DNA from 3 places in the Azospirillum thiophilum genome. Region 3 is predicted to be linked to each of the others. Evidence: riboswitches for the same ligand, from Rfam matches in the RefSeq annotation. Region 3 holds a riboswitch; each other region holds the start of a gene.
What was found. A riboswitch is a leader RNA that binds a small molecule or an ion and turns the genes downstream of it on or off. The one in region 3 is predicted to bind cobalamin.
Positions count from the first base shown of each region.

Region 1: it holds a riboswitch for cobalamin, as region 3 does, so the genes downstream of both, AL072_RS25295 (CbtB domain-containing protein) here and AL072_RS19000 (energy-coupling factor ABC transporter permease) in region 3, are expected to answer to the same signal.
Region 2: it holds a riboswitch for cobalamin, as region 3 does, so the genes downstream of both, AL072_RS31365 (ABC transporter ATP-binding protein) here and AL072_RS19000 (energy-coupling factor ABC transporter permease) in region 3, are expected to answer to the same signal.

Region 1 covers NZ_CP012404.1:550,521-558,455, reverse strand. The annotation lists gene cobN (cobaltochelatase subunit CobN) at 1-2,451, opposite strand, end outside; gene cobW (cobalamin biosynthesis protein CobW) at 2,593-3,666, opposite strand; gene AL072_RS25300 (CbtA family protein) at 3,679-4,446, opposite strand; gene AL072_RS25295 (CbtB domain-containing protein) at 4,456-4,644, opposite strand; cobalamin riboswitch at 4,688-4,907, opposite strand; gene AL072_RS25290 (ABC transporter ATP-binding protein) at 5,247-6,014, shown strand; gene AL072_RS25285 (ABC transporter ATP-binding protein) at 6,007-6,744, shown strand; gene AL072_RS25280 (ABC transporter substrate-binding protein) at 6,926-7,935, shown strand, end outside.
Region 2 covers NZ_CP012406.1:674,623-682,557, reverse strand. The annotation lists gene AL072_RS31385 (flagellar basal body P-ring protein FlgI) at 1-148, shown strand, start outside; gene AL072_RS31380 (rod-binding protein) at 172-501, shown strand; gene AL072_RS31375 (flagellar protein FlgN) at 498-1,016, shown strand; gene AL072_RS31370 (hypothetical protein) at 1,013-1,552, opposite strand; cobalamin riboswitch at 2,090-2,310, shown strand; gene AL072_RS31365 (ABC transporter ATP-binding protein) at 2,438-3,277, shown strand; gene AL072_RS31360 (ABC transporter substrate-binding protein) at 3,288-4,274, shown strand; gene AL072_RS31355 (FecCD family ABC transporter permease) at 4,271-5,290, shown strand; gene AL072_RS31350 ((2Fe-2S) ferredoxin domain-containing protein) at 5,301-6,107, shown strand; gene AL072_RS31345 (TonB-dependent receptor) at 6,249-7,935, shown strand, end outside.
Region 3 covers NZ_CP012402.1:1,228,028-1,235,962, forward strand. The annotation lists gene AL072_RS18980 (amino acid ABC transporter ATP-binding protein) at 1-377, shown strand, start outside; gene AL072_RS18985 (TonB-dependent receptor family protein) at 456-2,528, opposite strand; gene AL072_RS18990 (DUF2244 domain-containing protein) at 2,647-3,192, opposite strand; gene AL072_RS18995 (DUF2946 family protein) at 3,263-3,688, opposite strand; cobalamin riboswitch at 3,922-4,182, shown strand; gene AL072_RS19000 (energy-coupling factor ABC transporter permease) at 4,378-5,058, shown strand; gene AL072_RS19005 (DUF2946 family protein) at 5,240-5,662, shown strand; gene AL072_RS19010 (DUF2946 family protein) at 6,094-6,546, shown strand; gene AL072_RS19015 (hypothetical protein) at 6,620-6,853, shown strand; gene AL072_RS19020 (cytochrome ubiquinol oxidase subunit I) at 6,870-7,935, shown strand, end outside.

The DNA of each region.
Region 1 (7,935 bases), on a different replicon from region 3:
GGTGACCCGGCCGGACCCGTTCTCCCAGATCGGGCGGACGCCGAGCAGGGCCAGCGCCTGCGCCAGCTCGTCGCCGCCGGTGCGCATGGCGGGCGTGCCCCAGCAATCCACCACCAGCCGCCGCGGCCAGTCGCCATGATCCTGGAGATAGCGGGTGATCAGCGCGTCGGCCGTCTGCCAGCCGAGCGTCCAGGCGGTCGGCGTCGGCACCCCGCGGGGGTCGAGCGCATAGAGGTTGCGGCCGGTCGGCAGCGTGTCGGCCCGGCCGCGCGCCGGGGAGCCGCCGGGGCCGGGGCGGACGAAGCGGCCGTCCAGCCCGTCGAGCAGCGCCCGCATCTCCGCCTCGCCGCAGGCATCGACGGCGGTGGAGACGGCTGCCGGATCGGCGGTTCGGGCAACGGCAGCCGTCAGGCGGTCGCGGCGCTCGCCGTCGGGACTGAGGCCGAAGACATGCAGGCCGTCGCGGATCTGCATCTCCTTGATGTCGCAGAGATGGGCGTCCAGCCGCGACAGGATGGCGTTGGGATCGTCGTCGGGCCGCAGGTTGCAATCGGCGGCGACGCCGGTCTTCCAGGCAAGGTCGAGGATGGTCTCGCGCAGCATGCCGAGCCGCCGGGGATCGAGCCCGGTCGCCTGCGAATATTCGTCGATGGCGGATTCCAGCCCGGCGAGGTCGCCATACAGACCGGCCTCCACCGGCGGCGGGGTCAGGTGGCCGATCAGCACCGCGCCGAGGCGGCGGCGGGCCTGCACCCCCTCGCCGGGGTTGTTGACGATGAAGGGGTAGAGCACCGGCAGGGCGCCGCCGACGATCTCCGGCCAGCAATCCGCCGACAGCGCCACCGCCTTGCCCGGCAGCCATTCCAGGGTGCCGTGGGCGCCGATCTGCACCAGGGCGTGGATCCCCGCCACATGGCGGAGCCAGAGGTGGAAGGCGAGATAGCCGTGGCTGGGCGGCGTGTCGGGGTCGTGATGCTGGGCGGTGGTGAGAGGACCGTGGCCGCGGCTGGGCTGCACCGCCACCACCGCATTGCCGCAGGACAGGGCGCGGAAGGCGAAGGCGCCGTTCCGCAAGGCCGGGTCGGCGGACGGCCCGCCCCAGGTCGCGGCGATGCGGGCGCGGATGTCCGCGGGGGCGAGCCGCTCATACTCGGCCAGGGTCAGGGTCGGGACGGGTACAGCGGTCAGCGCCGCCATCAGGTCGGCGCTGGTGTCCGGAGTCCCGGACAGCGCGTAGCCCTCGGCGGACAGGCGGCGCAGCATCGCGACGGTGCTCGCCGGGCTGTCCAACCCGACCGCATGGCCGATGCCGCCGCCTGGGCCGGGATAGTCGGACAGCACCAGGGCCAGGCGCCGTTCCGCCCGCGGGGTGCGGGCCAGCCGGACCCAGCCGGCGGCGAGGTCGGCGGTGAAGGCGATCCGGTCGGGGATCGGGCGCAGGGCCGGGGCGGCGAATTGCAGGTCGGGATCGGGCTCCCCCGCCGCCTTGAAGGCGACGGCGCGGGCGACGATGCGGCCGTCCATCTCCGGCAGCACGACATTCATCGCCAGGTCGGACGGTCCCAGCCCGCGCGACGAGGCACGCCAGCCGGCTTCCGGCGTCGTCGACAGGATGGCCTGCAGAACGGGCCTGCCATTGGCCTCCAGCGGGGAGCCATCCTCGCGCGACGCCGAGAATGCGGTGGTGTTGACGACGATGGCGGCATCCTGCGCGATCAGGCTGGCGCGCATCCAGGCGGCGCAGTCCGGCTCCTTCAGGCTGGCGACGAACAGGGGGCGCGGGCCGAGGCCGCGTTCGGCCAGCGCATCGCACAGCGCATGGACCGGCGCCAGATCGCCGGCCAGCAGGTGGGAGCGGTAGAACACCACCGCGGCGACCGGGGCGTCGGCGGCAATGGTCCCGCTCCAGCCCTCATAGGCGCCGAATCGGGGGACCGGGGCCGGGTCCTCATGGGGCAGGGGGGTGCCGGCCAGCGTGGCGGCGGCGGCCAGCAGATTGGCCATGTTGGCCGGTCCGCCCTCGGTGAAATAGCGCCACAGCCGGATGGCGGCCTCGGGCGCGACGGTGCCGTAGGCGGTGAGGTTGGGGTCGGGCTGCGCCTCCCCCGGCAGAACGGCCAGCGGGATGTTGCGCTCCCGGCAGAGGCTGGACAGCCGGTCGAGGCCGTAGCGCCAATAGCCGTTGCCGCCCAGCAGGCGCAGCACCACCAGTTTCGCCCTGGCAACGATGCTGTCGGCATAGAGATCGACCGACAGCGGATGTCCCAGCCGGTTCAGGTTGGCGAGGCGAAGGCTGGGCAGGTGTTCGCGGCCGGTCCGCCATGCGGCGGCGAGCGCGGTCAGGTCGCTGTCGGAAAAGGACAGCATGACGAGGTCGGCCGGCGTCTGCCCCAGATCTTCGGCCTGGGGGCCGGCGTCGAGTTCGTCCTGGCGGGCGGCGAGCAGATGCATGAGTCGATGTTCCAGGGGCGGCGGCGCCCCCTCCCTCCCCCTCTTCGAGGGAGAGGGTAGATTTGCGATGCGGCGGCAATCCCCTCTCCCGCAAAGCGGGGGAGGGTTAGGGAGGGGGCAAACGCCGCAACAGCTTAATTCTTACCCAACAACCGCCGCCGTCACCGCCTCGCGGTCAAGCCCGGTTTCGCCGATCACCACCAGCCGGCTGCGGCGCTCCTCGCCGGGTTTCCACAGGCGGTCGTAATGGCTCTGCACGCGGATGCCGACCCCCTGCACCAGCAGGCGCATCGGCTTGCCGGGCACGTCGATGAAGCCCTTCAGGCGCAGCACGCCATGCAGGGCGGCCACATCCTCCAAGGTTTTCACCAGGGCGGCGGGATCGGGCTGGGACGGCAGTTCCACGACGAAGCTGGTGAAGTCGTCGTGGTCGTGGCCTTCCTCATCGTCATGATGGCTGGGGCGGTTGGCTAGGTCGTCCTCCACCGCCGCTCCGACGCCGAGCAGAACCAGCGGATCGACGGACCCCTGGGAAGCGCGGACCAGCTTGGCGCCGCTGCCGATGGCGCGTCCGGCGGCGTGGCCGAGGGCCTCGCGGATCAGATCCTCGACGCGGGCGAGGTCGGCGGCGTCGACCAGATCGGTCTTGTTGACGACGATCAGGTCGGCACAGAGCAGCTGGTCCTCGAACACCTCCTCGACCGGCGTCTCGTGGTCGACCGTGCCGGCGGCGTCGCGCTGGGCCGCCAGGGCCGCCGGATCGGGGGCGAAACGACCCTCCGCCGCAGCGGCGGCGTCGACCACGGCGATGACGCCGTCCACGGTGACGCGCGACTTGATCGCCGGCCAGTGGAAGGCCTGGACCAGCGGCTTGGGCAAGGCCAGGCCGCTCGTTTCGATCACAATATGCTCGGGCGGCTGCGGCCGGGCCAGCAGCTTTTCGATGGCCGGGACGAAATCGTCGGCGACGGTGCAGCACAGGCAGCCGTTCGCCAGCTCGATCACGTCGTCTTCGGTGCAGGTCGGGCTGCCGCAGGCGCGCAGGATGTCGCCGTCGATGCCGACATCGCCGAACTCGTTGATGATCAGGGCCAGCCGGCGGCCTTCGGCCTTTTCCAGCAGGCCGCGGATCAGCGTGGTCTTGCCAGCGCCGAGGAAGCCGGTGATGACGGTCGCCGGAACTTTCCCGGCAACCGTTTTTGCAGGTGCGGACATGGGTTCGGCTCCTTAACGCGTGCCGGTCTGCAACCGGGCGGCGGGGCTGGGTTCGGCGGCCAGCCCGCTCATCAGCCAGCCGCAGACGGAGCCCAGGATCGCCCAGAACAGGGCGGCGGTGCCGAGCGAGGCGGCGACGAACCGGGCCGCCAACTCCGGCGGGACAGCGCCTTCGGCGCTTTCCGGATGGGGGGCGCCGACCAGATGGGGCAGTGCCGCGATCAGCACGGCGACGGCGATGACCAACCGGTTGCGGGCGAAGGCGAGCGCCGCCATGCCGATGCCGGCCCCGACCGATGCGGCGAGCCACCAGAGCTGACGGGCTTCCAACTCGGCCCCGGCCATGCCCGGCAGTTCCGGAGCCAGGCCGAAGGAGGGGGCCAGCGAGACGGCGAAGAAGCCGCCGACACCCCAGACCAACCCGCGGCGGGCATCGACGGGCCGGCCGGCCAGCAGCATGGCGGCGCCGAGCAGCAGCGCATAGGCCACGCCGGTCAACAGGTTGGCGACGATGGTCAGGCCGATGCGCTGCATCGCCTCGTCCGGCGTGGTCGGCACGCCCTCGCCAACCTCGCGCACGGGGCCGTGCTGGTGGGAGTCGGCGGCACCGCCGGCAGGGGCAGGGGCAGTGAGGGAGGCGACGGGCGGGGTCACCACCTCGTATTTCTCGGCCTCGAGGATCAGCGGGACGGTCGTCGCCTGCTGAACGACGGAAGCGGCCGTGCCGGAGAGCACGCCCGCGACCAAAGCGGCTGTGAACAGCCGCCGGATCAGATCCATGACTTGGGCTTAGTGGCAGGGAAACGCGAAGGAATGGCGGGTGTCATGCGCCGCATCGTGGATCTGCTGCGGCTGGGCGAAGCCGACGCCATACAGCAGGAAGCTGCCAAGCAGGATCGCGGCGAAGGCGGCGACCGAGGTCCGGGCGGCGCTACGGGTCGCGGAACCGGCGGTGGCGTGGAGCGGATGGGTGGTCATCAGGCTGGTCCTTGCTCTCCCGCCACACCCGGCGGGGTTGGGTAAATCCATCGGTCCGCCGGCAGGTTTCCTGGCTCACGGGTCACAGCATCGCGGCCCGCCTTCCCGACCCTGCGGTCAGTGGCATGATGGACCGGACGCTCGCCGCACACAGTTGCGGGGGCAGCCGCGGCTTGGGGCCTTTCCGGAAGGCCCGTACCGCATTCCCTATTATCCCCGCCGTCCGTAGGGGCGATCAGGGCACCGTCGGGCGGTCAACATCGCAGTGCGCACACAGTTTGGCAAGTGCGCAATCACGCCCCGGCCGCACGGACGATCTTGCACACAAACCTTTTGACTGCTGTCATGTTTGCTGGACAGAGTGTCCGGGATTCCGACACTTTTCAGTGCAACGGTGGGAGCGGAGGAGGCAGCGCACAGGAGCAAACCACCGGAGACACAAAGGGTCCATGCGCCGGACCGAAGGGATATCCGCTGTGGCACGAATAGTGCGTACAACAATCGGTGAAACGTCCCACCGCATGGCGGCCGAGCCGGGAACTTCCGGCCCCCGGACCACCGGGAACCCAAAGCAAGGACGAAGGGAGGAGAATTCGCGACCGATGAACGCCGCACCGAACGACGACATCATTCTGGAAGCGCGCAACCTGACGAAGGAGTTCAAGGGCTTCGTCGCGGTCAAGGAGGTGAACCTGCAGGTGAAGCGGGGCACCATCCATGCGCTGATCGGCCCGAACGGCGCCGGCAAGAGCACGGTGTTCAACCTGCTCACCAAGTTCCTGACGCCCACCCGCGGCCAGATCCTCTACAAGGGCCGCGACATCACCCGCACCAAGCCGGCCGACATCGCGCTGATGGGCTTGGTGCGGTCCTTCCAGATCTCGGCCGTCTTCCCGCATCTCAGCGTGCTGGAGAATGTCCGCGTCGCGCTCCAGCGCCCGCTCGGCACCAGCTTCCATTTCTGGAAGTCGGAGTCGTCGCTCTACGACCTGCACGATCGCGCGCTGGAGCTGATCGAGGCGGTCAACCTCTCCCCCTGGGCCGGGCACACCGCTGCCGAGCTGCCCTATGGCCGCAAGCGGGCTCTCGAGATCGCCACCACCCTGGCGCTCGACCCCGAGGTGATGCTGCTCGACGAGCCGCTGGCCGGCATGGGCCATGAGGACATCGAGGGCACCGCGGCCCTGATCAAGCGCGTCGCCGCCGACCGCACCGTGCTGATGGTCGAGCACAACCTGTCTGTCGTCGCCCATCTCTCCGACACCATCACCGTGCTCCGCCGCGGCGAGATCCTCGCCGAGGGGCCCTACGAGGTGGTGTCGAAGAACCCGCAGGTGATGGAAGCGTATATGGGGACCGGACATGCCTGAGGGGATGAACACCAAGACCGCCCGAGTGGGAACGGCCATGCTGGAGATTTCCGACCTGCACGGCTTCTACGGCGAGAGCCATGTGCTGCACGGCGTCAGCCTGGAGGTGCGGCAGGGCGAGGTGGTGACGCTGCTTGGCCGCAACGGCGCCGGCAAGACCTCGACCATGCGCGCCGTCATGGGCATCATGGCCAAGCGCACCGGCTCGATCCGCTTCCAGGGCCAGGAGCTGATCGGCATGGCCCAGCACAAAATCCCGCGGCTCGGCATCAGCTACGTGCCGGAGGAGCGCGGCATCTTCTCCTCGCTCAGCGTCGACGAGAACCTGACGCTGCCGCCGGTGGTGAAGGAGGGCGGCATGACCGTCGCCCAGATTTACGAGCTGTTCCCCAACCTGAAGGGGCGCGGTTCGACCCAGGGCACGCGGCTGTCGGGCGGCGAGCAGCAGATGCTGGCGATCGCCCGCATCCTGCGCACCGGTGCCAGCCTGATCCTGCTGGACGAGCCGACCGAAGGGCTGGCTCCCGTCATCATCGAGCAGATCGGCGTGGCGGTGCGGGCGCTCAAGGCCCGCGGCTTCACCATCGTCCTGGTCGAACAGAATTTCCGCTTCGCCGCCACCATCGCCGACCGCCATTACGTCATGGAGGAAGGGCATGTGGTGGACATGATCCCCAACGACCAGCTCCACGCCAACATGGACAAGCTCCACACCTATCTCGGCGTGTGAAGCGGTCCGATCACCGGACAGTCCCGGCGCGAATGCCGCTCCACCCCGATCCGGGAACGGGGCGGCGGTCGGCCGGGCTTGTGCAGGCTGACTTGTGCCTGACGACGTCCCCACGATCATGGCCCGACGTCCCGCCGCCGGGATGGGCCGGACAATAAAGCCAACAGGGAGAGCCCCTTTCATGCGCACCCTTCTTCTCGCCGGCACCGCCCTGCTGACGCTCGCCGGGACCGCGATGTCCGTCGCCGCCCCGGCTGCCGCGCAGGTGTCTGACAACGTCATCCGCATCGGCGTGCTGAACGACCGCTCCGGCATCTACGCCGATCTGGCGGGCGAGGGCTCCGCCATCGCCGCGCGGATGGCGGCGGAGGAGTTCGGCAACAAGGTTGCCGGCGCGGCCGTGGAAATCGTCGTGGCCGACCACCAGAACAAGGCCGACATCGCCGCGTCGAAGGCGCGCGAATGGGTCGACACCGGCGGCGTCGACGTCATCGCCGATGTGCCGAACTCGGCCGCGGCCCTGGCGGTGCAGGGCATCACACGGGACAAGAAGCGCATCTTCCTGATGTCGGGCCCCGGCGCCACGGCGCTGAGCGGCGCCCAGTGCAGCCCCTACGGCTTCCACTGGACCTATGACAACTACGCCATGGCCGCCGGCACCGGCCGCGCGCTCTACGAGCAGGGCAAGAAGAAGTGGTTCTTCGTGACCGCCGACTACGCCTTCGGCCAGTCGCTGGAGGAGGAGACCACCAAGATGGTCAAGTCGCTGGGCGGTACCATCGCCGGCACCGTCAAGCACCCGCTGGGCACCGCCGACTTCTCGTCCTTCCTGCTGCAGGCCCAGGGGTCCGGCGCGGACGTGATCGGGTTGGCGAACGCCGGCGGCGACACCACCAACGCGGTCAAGCAGGCCGCCGAGTTCGGCATCACCCAGTCGGGCCAGAGCCTGGCCGGCCTGCTGCTGTTCATCTCCGACGTCAATGCGCTGGGGCTCCAGGCGGCACAGGGTCTGATGCTGACCACCGGCTTCTACTGGGACATCGACGACCAGACCCGCGACTGGTCGAAAAAGTTCGAAGCCAAGTCCGGCAAGAAGCCGACCATGGTGCAGGCCGGCGTCTATTCGGCGGTGAAGCATTATCTGAAGGCGGTCGAGGCGGCCAAGACCGATGACGCCGACAAGGTCTCTGC
Region 2 (7,935 bases), on a different replicon from region 3:
CCAGTTCGTCACCGTCGGCGGCAATGTCAGCCTCCAGCAACTGGTCAACGGGCTGAACGCGCTTGGGGTGGGGCCGCGCGACATGGTGGCGATCCTCCAGGCCATCAAGGCGGCCGGCGCCCTGCATGCCGACCTGGAAATCATCTGACCGCAAGAAGCCCGGAGCCGACGATGGACCTCGCAGCCCCCACCCTCCGTTCCACGCCGCAGACCGCGGCGGCCCCCGCCCTGCCCGATCCGGCCGCCGCCGACAAGGTCGCGAAGGAGTTCGAGGCGATGATCGTCGGCCAGCTGATGGAGAGCATGTTCGCGGGCATGCGCGAAAGCCCGCTGTTCGGCGGCGGCGGCCCGGCGGAAAAGCCGTGGCGCAGCATGATGCTGCAGGAATACGGCAAGGCCATCGCCGAGTCCGGCGGGCTCGGCATCGGCCGGATGACGCATGACGAGATCGCCCGCCTCTATGCCGCCCAGGGGGCAGCCCAAACGGAGCGCACATCATGAGCGTCACCCTCAAGGACCTGATCCACGAGTTCGTTCCCGACCGCATCGCCGAGACCGGGCCGGCCGAGGGGCCGGCCGCCCCCGATCCCGGCTATGACGGCGCCACCGCGCTGCTGGTCCGCGACTTCCTCGACGCGGTCGAGGCGCTGTCGGCAGTGCTGGAGGAGGAGTCTGCCTGCATCGCCGCCGGCATGCTCGACCGGCTGGAGGTCTTCGCCCACCGCAAGGCGGCGATGGCCGAACAGCTGGAATCCTCCGTGCTGCGGGCGCGCGACGAGGGCATCCGCCTGCCCGACGATCTGCGCGCGATGACGCTGGAACGCATCGACCGGCTGGACCGGGCGGTGTCGGTCAACGCCGCCGGCCTCGTCGCCCTGCGCAAGGCGGTGCTGACCATCAACCGCAACCTGCTCGCCGCGCTTGAGAAGGCGTCGAGCGACGGCACCTATGCCCGCGACGGCCAGGCCCGCCGGCCGGTGGAACTGTCGGCCTCCGGCCTGAACGCCTCGCTTTAGCCCCGGCCCTTCACGCTGGACAGTTCGCCGGCCTGTTCCAGCTTGATGATGCTGGCGACCAGCGCGCGCTGGAAGCCGCGCGCGTCCGACGGCAGCGCCACCCCGCTGCCGGTCGGCCAGAATTCGACGAAGGCGAGGCTGCCCTCCTCCCCTGCGCCCGGCCATTCGAAGGCGACGCCCAGCCCGATCTCCTTGGTCGTCCGCCGATGATCGGTGACGAGGATGTGCGCCTCCCAATGCATGCCGCCGGTGCCCTTTTCCGCCCGCTGCTGGCTCCAGCCGCGCAGATAGTCGCGGAAGCTCTCGGACTGGCGGTCGAGCCGCACATAGCTCGACCGGTCTGTCACCGTCTGCGCCAGCCGCGTGGTGTAGCGCGCCTGGGCCAGCGCCCGCGTCACCTCCGCGCACAGCTCGTCGATCTGGGCGAAGCTGCGCCGCACCGTGTCGGCAAGGGCGGTCGCCAGGGTGGGACCGCTCAGGGCCGCCTTGCCCTGGTCCTTGCGGTACATGTCGAAAAGATCGTCCGAATCGCCCATCGCCATTCCCACGCCAGCGCCATCACCCCTATGGGCGGACCGCACCCTCCGAATTCAGCAAAAACACGTTAATAGCCGATGAAGCGGCAGTCGAAAGGGATGTGGAAAGCCCCGCCGATCTTTCCTTGCGGACCGCCCGCTCGCTCGATATGTTACGTTATAACATTACATATCGGACCGCGACGCATGACCGGGCAGCCACGAGGATGAAATACTATTTTTGCGCGCATCTCTTTGGCGACGGTTGCCCTCTCCCGCCCCGGGAGAGGGCGCAGAGCCGACGGACGCAGGCCGGACGAGCACCGAAGGTGATCGTAGGCGGAGCGCAGTCGCGAGACTTGCGAGCGACTTTGGACCCACGAAGTGGGGAGGGTGAGGGGTGGGCCAAGAGTCCCGAACCGCATGGCTTCGTGCCTAACCCCTCACCCTTCCCAAGCTGCGCTTGGGCCCCTTCCCTCTCCCGGGACGGGAGAGGGACTCACATGCGATTTCCCGGACCACACGCTGACGGACCTTGACCGCGGCGGCGGGGTCGCCCATGAATGCGGCGGTACTGGTTCTTCCGGCGGCCTCCGCCGGAAGCTAAGAGGGAACCCGGTGAACCGCGTTTCGCGGTAAAGCCGGGGCTGCCCCCGCAACTGTGAGCGGTGAGCCGTTCCGTCATTTTACGCCACTGGCGCCCTTCAGGGTGCTGGGAAGGCTGGACGGACCGGCGACGACCCGCAAGCCAGGAGACCTGCCAGCACCACAACGAATCGTCCTCGGGCGGGGTGTCCCGGTGGAACGCTTGCCATGCGTGTGGCCGGAGTCCGTCCAGGATACGCCCGCGCATGCTCCGCAAGTCGTCCGCCCGGTTCCCCTGCCCCGCAACGGCAGGAAGCACGGATGACGCCAGCGCCTTTCCCGACCGGACCATCCCAAAAACCATCACCACCCGCCGCCATCGCGGTGGAGGGGCTGGATTGCCGGCTGGGCGGCAGTCTGGGCGGCCGGACCGTGCTGCATCAGGTCGGCTTCTCCGTTCCGCCCGGCATCCTCCTCGGCATCCTCGGCCCCAACGGGTCAGGCAAGACCACGCTGCTGCGCTGCCTCGCCGGGTTGCAGGCCCCCTCGGCCGGCAGAATCCGCATCGAGGGCGAGGATCCGCGCGCCCTGCGCCCGGTGGAGCTGGCCCGCCGGCTGGCGCTCCAGGCGCAGGATTCCGCCGCCGCGCTGGGCTTCACCGTGCGCGACGTGGTCGGCATGGGCCGGCTGGCCCACCGCCGCTCCGCCTTCGCCGGTCCGGGGCCGGAGGATCGCGCCATCGTCGAGGACGCGCTGGCCCGGCTGGAGCTGACCGCGCTGGCCGACCGCCCGGTCGAACGGCTGTCGGGCGGCGAGCGCCAGCGGACGATGATCGCCCGCGCCCTGGCCCAACGCCCGCGCATCCTGCTGCTCGACGAGCCGACCAACCACCTGGACATCCACCACCGCTTCGCCCTGCTCGACCTGCTGCGCGGCCTCGGCATCACCGTGGTGGCGACACTGCACGACATCGATCTGGCGGCGCGCTGGTGCGACCGCATCCTGTTGATGAAGGACGGCCGCCTGCTGTCCGACGCCCCACCGGACGCGGCGCTGACCCCCGAGCGGCTGGCCGCGGTCTACCGGGTCGCCGCCACGGTGGACCGCCATCCCGGCAACGGCCGGCTGCGCATCGACCTCTCTCCCCTGCCGGCCACCTGACGGACCGCTCATGATCCCGCCCTTCCTCCGCGGCCTTGCGCTGGCCCTCCTGCTGGGAACGGCCGCCTGCGGTGCGCACGCCCAGAGCTACCCGGTCGAGGTCGCCAACTGCTTCGAGACCGCCCGTTTCACCGGCCCGCCCAAGCGGCCGATGGTGCACGACACCAACATGACGCAGACCATGCTGGATCTCGGCCTCGCCGACCGTCTGGTCGCCGTTTCCGGCATCGCCGGGGCCGAGCACCGGCTGATCGCCCCGCCCGGCGCCCCGCCCGGCATCGTCGCCGCCCTGCCGCGGCTGCCCGACCGCGCCCCGACGCTGGAGGCGGTGCTGTCCGCCGATCCCGACTTCCTGTTCGCCGGCTGGAGCTACGGCTTCAACGAGGCGCGCGGCCTCACCCCGGCGCGGCTGGCCGAGATGGGGGTCGCCACCTACAGCTTGCGGGAAAGCTGCATCCGCATCGGCCCGCGCGAGCCGATCAGCATGGACACGCTCTACGCCGACCTGCTGTCCCTCGGCAAAATCTTCGGCATTTCCGAGCGCGCCGAAGCGATGGTCGCCGATTTCCGCCGCCGCGTCGCCGCGGTGACCGAGCGCACCGCCGCCGCCACCGAGCGTCCGCGCGTGATGTATTGCGACGACTGCCACACCGACGGCGCGCCGCTGTCGGTCGGGCGCGAGGGCATGACCAGCCTGCTGATGGAGCTGGCCGGCGGCCGCAACATCTTCGACGACATCCCCAACAGCTATGTCCGGGTCAGCTGGGAGGAGATGGTGCGGCGGAATCCGCAATGGATCATCGTCAGCGACCACCGCATCCCGGCCGAGGCGGCGATCCGCCATCTGCTGGCCGCGCCGCAGCTGGCCGATGTCGAGGCGGTGCGCGAGCGCCGCTTCATCGTCCTGACCTATGCCGAGCAGACGCCCTCGACCCGCAACGTCGATGCGCTGGAACGGATGGCCCGCACCCTGCACCCGGAGCTGTTCAGGCAATGAGCCGCTCCCGCCTGCCCCTGCTGCTGGCCGTCCTTCTCGTGCCGTCCCTGGTCGCCGCCGTCGGCTTCGGCGCCGCGCCCATCCCGGTCGCCAAGGTCTGGGCGGTGATCGCGCACGAGCTTTGGCCGGCGCTCCCCCCGCTCCCCGACGCCAGCCGGGCCGAGCGCAACATCGTCTGGGAACTGCGGCTGCCGCGCGTGCTGCTGGGCGCGCTGGCCGGGGCCGGGCTGGCGGCGGTGGGCGCCGTGCTCCAAGTGGTGACGCGCAACCCGCTGGCCGACCCCTACCTGTTCGGCGTGTCGGCCGGCGCCTCGGTCGGGGCGGTGACCGTCCTGCTCTATGCTGGCGCCGTGGCCGGATCGGTGGGCTTGCCGGCCGCCGCCTTCCTGGGCGCGCTCACCGCCATGCTGGCCGTCTTCGCGGCGGCACGGGGCCGCGACGGCACGGTGAGCAGCGAGCGGCTGGTGCTGACCGGGGTCGCGGTCGCCTTCATCCTGCATGCGGTCACCAACGCGCTGATCGTCGCCGCCATGGACCGCGGGGCCGACGCCGCGCTGTTCTGGATGATGGGCGGCTTCGGCACCGCGCGCTGGAGCATCCTGCCCATCCCAGCCGGCCTCACCCTCGCCGGGCTGCTCTGGCTGTGGCTGCGCGCCGACACCGTCAACACGCTGGCGCTGGGCGACGATGCCGCCCGCTCGCTCGGCACCGATCCGGGACGCCTGCGGCTGGAGCTGTTCGCCGTCACCGCGCTGATGACCGGGGCGCTGGTGTCGGCCTGCGGCGGCATCGGCTTCGTCGGGCTGGCGGTGCCGCACATCGCGCGGATGCTGGTCGGCGGTTCCCTGCGGGCGCTGCTGCCGGTGGCGGCGCTGGGCGGCGCGCTGCTGCTGCTGTGGGTCGACGTCGTCGCCCGCACCGCCTTCGCCCCGCGCGAGATCCCGGTCGGCGTCGTCACCGCGCTCGTCGGCGGCGCCTTCTTCCTCTGGCTCATGCGCCACAAGTCCGCGCTGTAGGGGAGATGACATGATGGAACACGGCACCATGCCCCCGACCCTGCCGAATCCGGCGCGGACCATCGTCCTCTATGGCCGCGCGTCCTTCGACCATGGCCAGACCCTCAAGACCCTGGCGGCGGCGCTGACCGCCCTCCATGCCGCGCGCGGCGAGACGGTGACGGTGGCGACCGCCCATGCCGACCTGTCCGGCCCCGCCCTGCCCGCCGTCCTGGCCGGGCTGGAGCGGGCCGGCGCGACCGAAGCGCTGGTGATCCCCAGCATGGTCCCGGCCGATCCCAGCCTGTCGGCATGGCTGCCGGGGGCGCTCAGCCATTGGATAGCGCAGGGCAGCCGGATGACCGTCCGGCTGGCCCCGCCGGTGGAAAGCGCGCTGGACCTGCCCGCCGCCCTCGACCGCATCGCAAGCGACGCCTCCGCCGCAACGGACGTATGCGCGACCGAGCCCAGCCTCGGGAAGCCCGGCTGGTCGGCGATCCCCGAGCATGGCCGGCAGATCTTCGTCTGCGTCGGCGCCCGCTGCCTGCATCGCGGCGCCGATGCGCTGTACCAGCATCTGCGCGCGGCGATGAAGGGGCACCGCGCGCTGAACGCCGGCCCGCGCCGGGTGATGTGCGCGCGGACCAGCTGCCTCTACCCGTGCAACCGCGGCCCGCTGCTGGTCGTGCAGCCCGATGCGGTCTGGTACGGCGACCTGACGCCCGAGCGGATCGACCGCCTCGTCGCCGGCCATCTGCTGGCCGACGCGCCGCACGCCGCCGACATCCTGCACCGCAATCTCCCGGCCGAGCCGGCGGAGGACGACCCGATGGGTTGACGCCGCCGCACCCATCTCCCGCGCCGTCCGCCTGACCGGCCGACGTCCCCGACCCGAACACCACCCGCCTTCCGCGAAGCCCCGCCTTCGCGGCACGCCTCTCCATGCCTTTTTGCAAACCATCCTCTGGGGGGATTTTCCTTGCGTCCTGTCCATCTCCGCTCCGGCCCGGCCCGCCGACCGTCCCCGCTGGCGACGCTGCTGCTCGCGGCGGCCTCCTTCGGTCCGGCCACTGCATTTGCCGCCGACGCCGAGCCGCCGGTCACACCCGCCCCGGTGACGCTGTCTCCCGTCACCGTCACCGGCAAGGCGGCGGACCCGGCGCCGGCCGGGCTGGCGCTCGACCGCCCGAACACCGGCGGCAGCCGCCTGGACCTCACGCCGCTGGAAACCCCGGCCAGCGTCGAGGTGATCTCCGGCCGGACCATCCGCGACCGCGGCCAGACCACCGTGACCGAGGCCGTCACCCAGAACGCCACCGGCTTCACCTCGCTGGCGGCGCCCGGCAACGGCGGCTCGTCGCTGGCGACGCGCGGCTTCGCCGGCCACGGCTCGGTGATGCAGCTCTATGACGGGACGCGGCTCTATGTCGGGTCGGGCACCGTCACCTTCCCGTTCGACAGCTGGTCGGCCGAGCGGATCGAGGTGCTGCGCGGCCCGGCCTCCGTCCTCTATGGCGAGGGGGCGATCGGCGGCGTGATCAACGTGGTGCCCAAGCGCCCGACCACCGATGCCCGCCACGAAGCGATGGTCGCCATCGGCACCGACGGCACCCGCCGCGCCGCCTTCGGCAGCGGCGGCCCGGTGAGCGAAAAGCTGTCCTACCGGCTGGATGTCAGCGGCAACCGCTCCAACGGCTGGGTCGACCGCGGCGACACGAAGAACCTCGCGGTGTCGGGCGCGGTGAGGCTCCAGGCGACGCCCGACTTCGCCGTCACCCTGTCCAACGACTATGGCGACCAGCAGCCGCAGGAATATTTCGGCACGCCGCTGATCAATGGCGGCCTGAACGACGCGCTGCGCCACCGCAACTACAATGTGGCCGACAGCGCGATCCGCTATCGCGACAACTGGACCCAGCTGAAGGCCGAATGGGCGGTGTCCGATGCGCTGACCCTGCGCAACACCGCCTATCACCTGACCAGCCATCGCCATTGGAAGGACGTGGAGAGCTACGCCTGGATCCCGGCCACCCAGCGGATCCAGCGCAGCAGCTACATCGAGATCTACCACGACCAGCGGCAGGTCGGCGACCGCTTCGACGCGACGTGGCGCGGCTCGCTGTTCGGGCTGAAGAACGAGATGGTCGGCGGCTTCGACCTGAACCGGATCGAGTTCAAGCACACCAACAACTCGCCCTATGGCGGGTCGAGCAGCGTCGATCCCTTCGACCCGGCGCCCGGCCTGTTCCTCAACAGCGCCGGCACCTCGCCGCGCAGCCGCTCGCGCACCCACCAATATGCGCTGTTCGCCGAGGACCGGCTGTCGCTGACCCCGCAACTGGCGCTGGTCGGCGGCATCCGTTACGACGCCCCCACGGTCGAGCGCTGGGATCTGGTGGCGAACAGCAGCTACACCAAGGACTTCCACGCCACCAGCTGGCGGACCGGCGCGGTGTACGAGGTCGTTCCCGGCCTCGCCCTCTACGGACAATACGCCACGGCGGTCGATCCGGTCGGCAACCTGATCTCGCTGTCGCCGGCGCAGAAGGATTTCGAGCTGTCCACCGGCCGCCAGCTGGAGATCGGCGTCAAGCAGTCCTTCCTGGAGGGCCGCGGCGAGTGGACGCTGGCCGCCTACCGCCTCGTCAAGGACAAGCTGCTGACCA
Region 3 (7,935 bases):
CGATGCAGCTGCTGCGGCGCGTCCGCATCGCCGAGCAGGCGGCGAAATTCCCGGGCCAGCTCTCCGGCGGGCAGCAGCAGCGGGTGGCCATCGCCCGCGCCCTGTGCATGGAGCCGCGGGTGATGCTGTTCGACGAGCCGACCTCGGCGCTCGATCCGGAGATGGTGAAGGAGGTGCTGGAGACCATGGTGTCCCTGGCCGAAGACGGGATGACCATGATCGTGGTGACCCATGAGATGGGCTTCGCCCGCCGGGTGGCCGACCGCGTGGTCTTCATGGACGGCGGCCGGATCGTCGAATGCGCCGCTCCCGACGCGTTCTTCGATGCCCCCCGCCACGAACGGACGCGCTCCTTCCTGCACCAGATCCTTCATTGAAGGGGCATTGAGGGGGCGTTGAGGAGGCGGACAGGCCCCGTTCCCGGGGAAACCTCTCCGCCTTCGCAGCCGCCCTGCCTACCAGACCAGCCGCAGCCCGGCATAGACAGCGCGGCCATAGCCCGGATTGAACAGGGCCGATGCGGCCGTCGCGGTTTCGGCGGTGATGGTGGATGAGATGTAGCGCTTGTCCAGCAGGTTCCGTCCCTCGAGATAGCCCGACCAGCCGGCCCCCTGGTCGAAGCCGATTTTGAGGTTCAGCAGCTCGTACGGATCGACCGCAAGGGTGTTGGCATTGTCGGCATAGAAGGATTTCGGCATCCAGTCGACGCTCGGCCCGGCATGGAAGCCGCTGGGGTGCTTGTAGAGCAGTTCGGCGCGGATGGAATGCGGCGGGACGCCGGGCAGGCTGTTACCGTGATAGGACGCTCCATCGAAGAAGAAGTCGTTGTAGGTGTAGGTGAGGTTCAGCCAGGTGCGGTCCTCGCGGGCGGCGAGATCCTTGAGGACGGCCAGCCCGAGGCCCAGTTCGACGCCCTGATGCACGGTCTTGTCGGCATTCCGCACCGAACAGGTGCTGTAGGGCGAGGTGGTGACGCATTGCAGTTCGTTGCGGATCTGCGACCGGTAGAGCGCGAGATCCCAGGTGACGTCGGTCCGGCGGCCCCGCGTGCCGATCTCGTAGGTGGTCGCGGTCTGGGCCTTGACGTTGGAAGACGCCGGAGACGCGAAGCTGTTCGAGTCGAAGGTCGGCACCTCCGCGCTGCGCGAAACGTTGGCGAACAGCTGCCAGTTCGGGTCGACGTCCCACATCGCCCCGACCTTGGGGCTCCACAGGTCGTAGGTCCGGCGGCCGGACTGGTCGCCGTCACCGAGGAAACGGTCGGTCCGGTCGCGGACCGCGTGCAGGTACTGGACACCGGCGACCAGGGCGACGTCCGGCCGGACGTGGAAGGCGTTCTCCGCATGGACCGAATAGTTTTCGGACCTGTCCCGCGTCGAGAAGGCCAGCGCGCCTTTCACGGCATTGCCGACATTGGCGAACTCCTCGTAGTCCAGCGTGCCGTTGAGCACGTTCGCCCCGACGGAGAGCCGGTTGCGGAAACCGGCGACTGTCCGGTCGTCGGTGGCGCCGACGAAGCCGCCATAATCGTTCACGGTATAGTCGAGATAGCGGTAGATCGGGTGGTCGACATGGCGGCGGTGGTTGAAGACGCCGAACTCGACCTCGGTGCCGTCGAAGCGCAGCGTGGTCTTGTTGGCGATCCGGATCGAATCGATGTTGCGCTGCTGGTCCTGGCGCACGAACTCGGAATCCGCCGATTTCGGCGTGTCCAGCGCCGCGCTCTTGGTCAGTTCGCCGGGCAGGCGCTGGCGCCAGGAATTGGCGTTCACATAGAATCGCGTTTCGGCGTCCGGAGAGATGCGATAGCCCATGTTGACGCTGCCACGCCCGATATGGCCGTCGCTGTGGTCGCGATAGCCGTCCTCGCGCTGCATGGACATGTTGGCGAAATAGTCGAACGCTCCGGAGGCTCCCCCCGTGCTCGCCTGCCCCCTCACATATCCGAAGCTCCCCACATCGAAGCGTCCGTCGAAGCGGGAGGCGTCGCGGCCGGTCGGCGTGACGAAATTGACCGCGCCGCCCAGCGCATTGCCGCCGTAGCGCAGCGAGTTGGCCCCCTTGTAGACCTCGACATAGCGGTAGGCGCTGGGATCGATCTCGAAGACGTCGAACAGGCCGTCGGAGGTGTTGATCGGGATGCCGTCCATGTAAAGATTGACGCCGCGATTGCCGTAGTTGCGCGTCAGGCCGGAGCCGCGGATCGACACCCGGTTGTCGACGTTCGATTTGGGCTGCGTCACGACGCCCGGCACCCAGCCGAGCACGTCCCTGATCGTGTTCGCGGCGCCGTTCTTGAAAGCCGTGTCGGGCACGAGTTCGACGCCGCCCGGCGTGCGCCGGATCAGCTGTGCCGCCTCGTCCGTCGCCGGCACGGTGAGCGACGAGCCGGCATTGCCGGTCACGGTGACCGGCGGCAGCAGGGTGGGAGGAGCGGCATCCTGGGCGAACGCCACCGACGCCGCGCTTGCCATCAGCGCGGCCAGCAAGGCCGGGCGGGTCATGGTTCTCAGAGAGTGGCTGGGCATCGGGTCTTTCCTGGATCAGGCCGGGCCGCCGCCGGCTCCGCCATGCGGTGCCGGTGCGGGCCGGGTCTTTGAAAGCGGAGCGCGCCGGGAATGACGCGGAGGGAGATGACGTTGCGGCTCAGCGCGCTGCAGGCGCGCGGCCGATGTGACGGGCCAGCGCCTTCGCCAGATCGAGCCGCTCGGGCCCGGTCAGGAAGGTGCCGACGGTTTCCGACCGGCCATGGCTGGTCAGGCGCAGTTCAGGGCCGCCGGCCCCGCCGGGAACGACCGCCAGCCGCAGCCAAGCGGTCTGCCATTCGCTGGCCGACCGCCGTCCGGAGCCGTCGATGCGCTCCAGAAGGGTGTGGTCCGGCCAGATGCGGATGCGCTCGGCCTGCCGCCGGCGCCGGGCGTCGGCGTACACGGACCAGAGGGCAAAGGCGAGGACGAGCAGGGAATAGACGGCCATCGGCCAGGCGCCGAGCCGCAGCCAGGCGTACAGGGTGATGGCGAAATAGGCGGCGAGGACACCGGCGAACAGGACGCGGCCGTGACGGGTGCCGCTGTCGTTCGGGGTGGCGACGGCATCGAACAGCGGTTCATCCGTCGTCGCCCCGGGAAGAGGCTGGACGACGGGGGCGAACGCGGTCGTGCCGGCCGCCTCCCCGAAGAGGAGATCGGGCATGCGGAAACTCCGGTCGATCGATCATGGCAGGGCGGCGGCAAGCATGAAGCCCGCTTGCGCCGCGGGGCGATCAACCGGTGACTGGCGGTGCGCGCGCCTGGAGGGTGGACAGGAACCAGCCGGCAGCGATGCGGCTGCCGGGCAGTTGCTCGGGACCATGCCGTTCGAAATCGACGGACATCGCGAACACGGCGAGCGGCGGCATGGCCAAGCCGCCGATCAGGGGGCACAACGGGCAGGAACCGCCGGACATGGCGTGTTCGGGCGCGCCGCTGTCCGCGGCGTCCGGATCGACCGGCATCCCGCGATCATCGAGCAGCACCGTCTTGAAGCCGTCCGGCGCGCAGATCACGATCCGGCTGGTATCGGCGGCATTGGCTGCCTGGATCACAGCGGGCATCCAGGCCCAGGAAACGATCTGCAACAGCAGCGCGACCGCACCGGCCAAACCGCCGATCCGCCACGCCCGTCGCCTTCCGTTCCGGTCCAGGATCATTCCACTCCGCCGACCAATCCGCCGACCACCCGCCCTGCCGTGTCCCGAAACTGTCGCGGATGCACGGCGTCGTCGCACCATAGCCCGGGCCGCCCGCGCAAGACGAGGTCATTCTTCTACCAATGACCCGTTCCGGCACCGATCCGGACAGGGCCGGACAGGGCCGGAAGACGTGCCCCCGGCCGTCCGGCCAGCCGCGGGGGAGCCTATTGACGGCGGACGCATCCTGACCTTACCGTGAGGATGGTTATGGTTCCTTGCACGTCCGCGGGCATCCCCGGACGTGCAAGGCTAAGAGGGAAGCCGGTGCGCCGCCCCCCGACCGGGGAAGGAGGCAAGACCGGCGCTGCCCCCGCAACTGTGAGCGGCGAGCCGCTTCGTCCTTTCAGCGTCACTGGCGCGTTTGCCCGCTTCGCCGCGGGCAGCGCCGGGAAGGCCCGACGAAGCAGCCTGGACCCGCAAGCCAGGAGACCTGCCTGACCGATCGAACGTCCTCGGGCGGGGTGCCCCGGCGACCGCTTGCCGATGCGATGGGTTCCCGGAGTTCCCGGCCGCCCGCACCCCCGCAAGCCGTCCGTCCGGCCCCATGCCCAGGGACAGCGCTCCTGCGATTGGGGGAATGCGATGCCGGCACCGGTCCGCGACAGCGCCCCTTTTCGACCATGGCTGATCTGGAAAGGGCACACAGCATGCACATCGAACCCGGCGTCGTCGACGGCGCCAAGATCGTCCTCAGTTACGCAACGGCGGCCGGCGCCTTCGCCCTTGCCGGGAAAATGGCGCTGGATGGAATCCGCAACGACGGCGGCGTCGTGCCGCTGGCTCTGCGCAGCCTGATCGCCACCGCCCTCGTCTTCTCCTTCTTCGAGATCCTGCCGCATCACCCGGTCGGCGTGTCGGAGGTGCATCTCATCCTCGGATCGACCCTGCTGCTGCTGTTCGGTGCCGGGGCGACGGCCATCGGCCTTGCCGCCGGCCTGCTGATCCAGGGCGTGCTCTTCGCCCCCTTCGACCTGCCGCAATATGGGATGAACGTCACGACCCTGCTGGTTCCGCTGTGGGGCATCGGCCTGCTGGCGAAGCGGATCGTTCCGGCATCGACCCCCTATGTGGAACTGAAATACTCGCAGGCGCTGGCCCTCTCCACCGCCTATCAGGGCGGCATCGTCGCCTGGGTGGCGTTCTGGGCCTTCTACGGCCACGGCTTCACCGCCGAGAATGTCGCGGAGGTCGCCAGCTTCGGCGCCGCCTATATGAGCGTCATCATCATCGAGCCGCTGGCCGACCTCGCCGTTCTGGCCGTCGCCAAGGCGCTGCACCGCTACAGCCAGGGCCCGCTGTTCAACGCACGCCTCCATCAGGGCGCCTGAGCGGATCGCGCCCGCCGGCCTGCCGGGGACGGGTTCCCGGCCGGACGGCGCCGCGCGATGTCCATGGATGTCCATGGGCGGAGTAATGTCTTGCCGGGGCTCCGGTTCCATGCCATGAGTCCCGCACAATGATTTGGCCGCCTGTTCCTTCCGGCGGTACAACCGACGAGCGACCGGGACCTTGACCCTTCCTCGCACCTTCACCGACCGCATCCGCAGCGCCGGCCTTCTGGCCGGAATTCTGGCGTTTGTCGTCCAGATGATGGTGTGGAGCGTGACGATGCCGGCCATGGCATTGGATAGCGGTTCCGGCGGATTGGAGACGATCTCCATCTGCTCCGTCGACGGCATCAGGACGATCACCGTCGATGCCGACGGGCAGCCGGTCCCGGATGACGGCGGCTCCGGCTCGACTGGCGCCGCGAAGGGGCATTGCCCGCTCTGCCCGATCATGGCCGGCGCCGGGCTTCCGCCCCAGCCGCCGCTGGCCACCCCCGCCCAAGCCATGGTGCTTGCCGATTCCCGCACCCTGCCCGGCGATGTCGTCGCGGCCGGCTGGTTCCTGTCCAGCCTCCAGGCGCGTGCACCGCCGGCCGCTGGCTGAGCCGGCGTTCCATTCCCTTCCCGTCCGCACCCTGACCGACGCCTCTCCGCCGCGTGGCCCGTAACGCCATGATTGTGCGCATGGCCGGAGTCCGTGCCCGACGGATCGAAAACCCCGGCATCTCTCCCGCGGTCGCCTGCGGCCCGTCCGAGCAAACCAAGCCTCCTCCGTGCCGGGGATCCGCCTGATCGCGGATTCAATACAAACGGAAAGGATGGCGTGGCCGCTTCTTTCCCGCTCGCATTTCTCCCGTTCCATCGACGCCCGTCCGCCATGCCTCGCGCATCCACCCCGTTCCTCTGCCTGCCCCCAAGCCTGCCGGGCGCCGCCGACGCGCGCGCCGGCCATACGCACCGCATGGGCGGAGGCCGGCTGGACTATCGGCCGGCTTGTCGGCCGGCTTATCGGCCAGCGTGCGGTCGGGGGCGGTATTGACCGCCCTTCCGGACTTCCTGCGCCTGCGCATCGGCGCGCTGTGCTGTCTGGCCCTGCTGACCGGACAAGCGCTGACCGCCGCCCTGCTGCCGCCGCCCGCCGCCCGGACCCCGCTGTTCGCGGAAGGCCTGCTCGACGACCGCATCGTCATCTGTACCGCCGCCGGCCTCGTCGTCATCGACCGCCGGACCGGCGAACCCGTCGCAGCCGGACTGCCTGGTGACGGGCGCTCCGACGACGGACATGACGGCGAACACGCGGGTGCCTTCTGCCTGTTCTGCCTGCCGATCCTGCATGGCGGCACCGACATGCCGGCACCCGTGGAGCTTCCTGTTCCGGGTGCCCGCGCCGTCCGTTGCGAAACACCGGCCGCCCCGGCCACCCTGCCGGCGGGCCGGCCCGCCGGCAGCGCCTGGCCGCGCGGCCCGCCGACGCCCCTGCCGCTCTGAGATGACCGCCGTTCCTGCGCGACGTGCCGGCTTTGCCGGCCGAACGCTCCCCTTTTGTCCGAAAGGACCCGACATGAGCACGCAAGACCAGGGCAAGGCGTCACCATTGCCCGTCGGGCCGCGCCGTGCACCGGCCCGGTCATGGACCCTTTCATCCCCGCTCGCCCGCGCCATCACCGCCACCTTGTTGATCAAGCTGTGCGTGGTGGTGACGATGCGGGTGTTCCTGTTCGACGGTGCGCACCGCCCGGTCATCGACGCGTCCGCCATGGACAGCCGCCTGACCGCCTCGGCCCCGCCGCGTTGAGGATTCAAGACGCATTATGTTCGATCTCGATCCGATGAGCCTGTCACGCCTGCAATTCGGCATGACGGCGCTCTACCATTTCCTGTTCGTGCCCCTGACGCTGGGGCTGTCCTTCCTGCTGGCCATCATGGAAAGCGTCTATGTGATGACCGGTCGCACCATCTGGCGCGACATGACCCGGTTCTGGGGCAAGCTGTTCGGCATCAACTTCGCCATGGGGGTGGCCACCGGCATCACCATGGAATTCCAGTTCGGCACCAACTGGGCCTATTACAGCCATTATGTCGGCGACATCTTCGGCGCCCCGCTGGCGATCGAAGGGCTGATGGCCTTCTTCCTCGAATCGAGCTTCGTCGGCCTGTTCTTCTTCGGATGGAACCGGCTGTCGAAACTCGGCCACCTGACGGTGACCTGGCTGGTCGCCATCGGCTCCAACCTGTCGGCGCTATGGATCCTGATCGCCAACGGCTGGATGCAGAATCCGGTCGGCGCGGTGTTCAACCCCGACACCATGCGGATGGAACTGGCCTCCTTCTGGGAGCTGCTGTTCAACCCGGTGGCCCAGGCCAAGTTCGTGCACACCGTCAGCGCCGGCTATGTCACCGGCTCGGTCTTCGTGCTGTCGGTCAGCGCCTGGTATCTGCTGCGCGGGCGGCACCGGGCCTTCGCGACCCGTTCGATGATCGTCGCCTCCGCTTTCGGTCTGGCTGCCGCCTTGTCGGTCGCCGTTCTGGGCGACGAGAGCGGCTATACGGTCAGCGAGCACCAGAAGGTCAAGCTGGCCGCCATCGAGGCGATGTGGGAGACCGAACCGGCCCCGGCCGGCTTCACCCTGTTCGCCATCCCCGACCAGGAAAAGCGGGAGAACCACGCCGCGGTGACGGTCCCCTGGGCGCTGGGGCTGATCGCCACCCGCTCCGCCAACACCGTACTGCCCGGCATTGACGATCTGGTCAGGCGGGCGGAAGCCCGCATCCGCAACGGGCTGGTCGCCTATGACGCGCTGGAGCGGCTGCGCGCCAACCGCGGCGACATCGAGGCCCGCGCCACGCTGGCCGCAAGGTCCGGCGATCTGGGACACG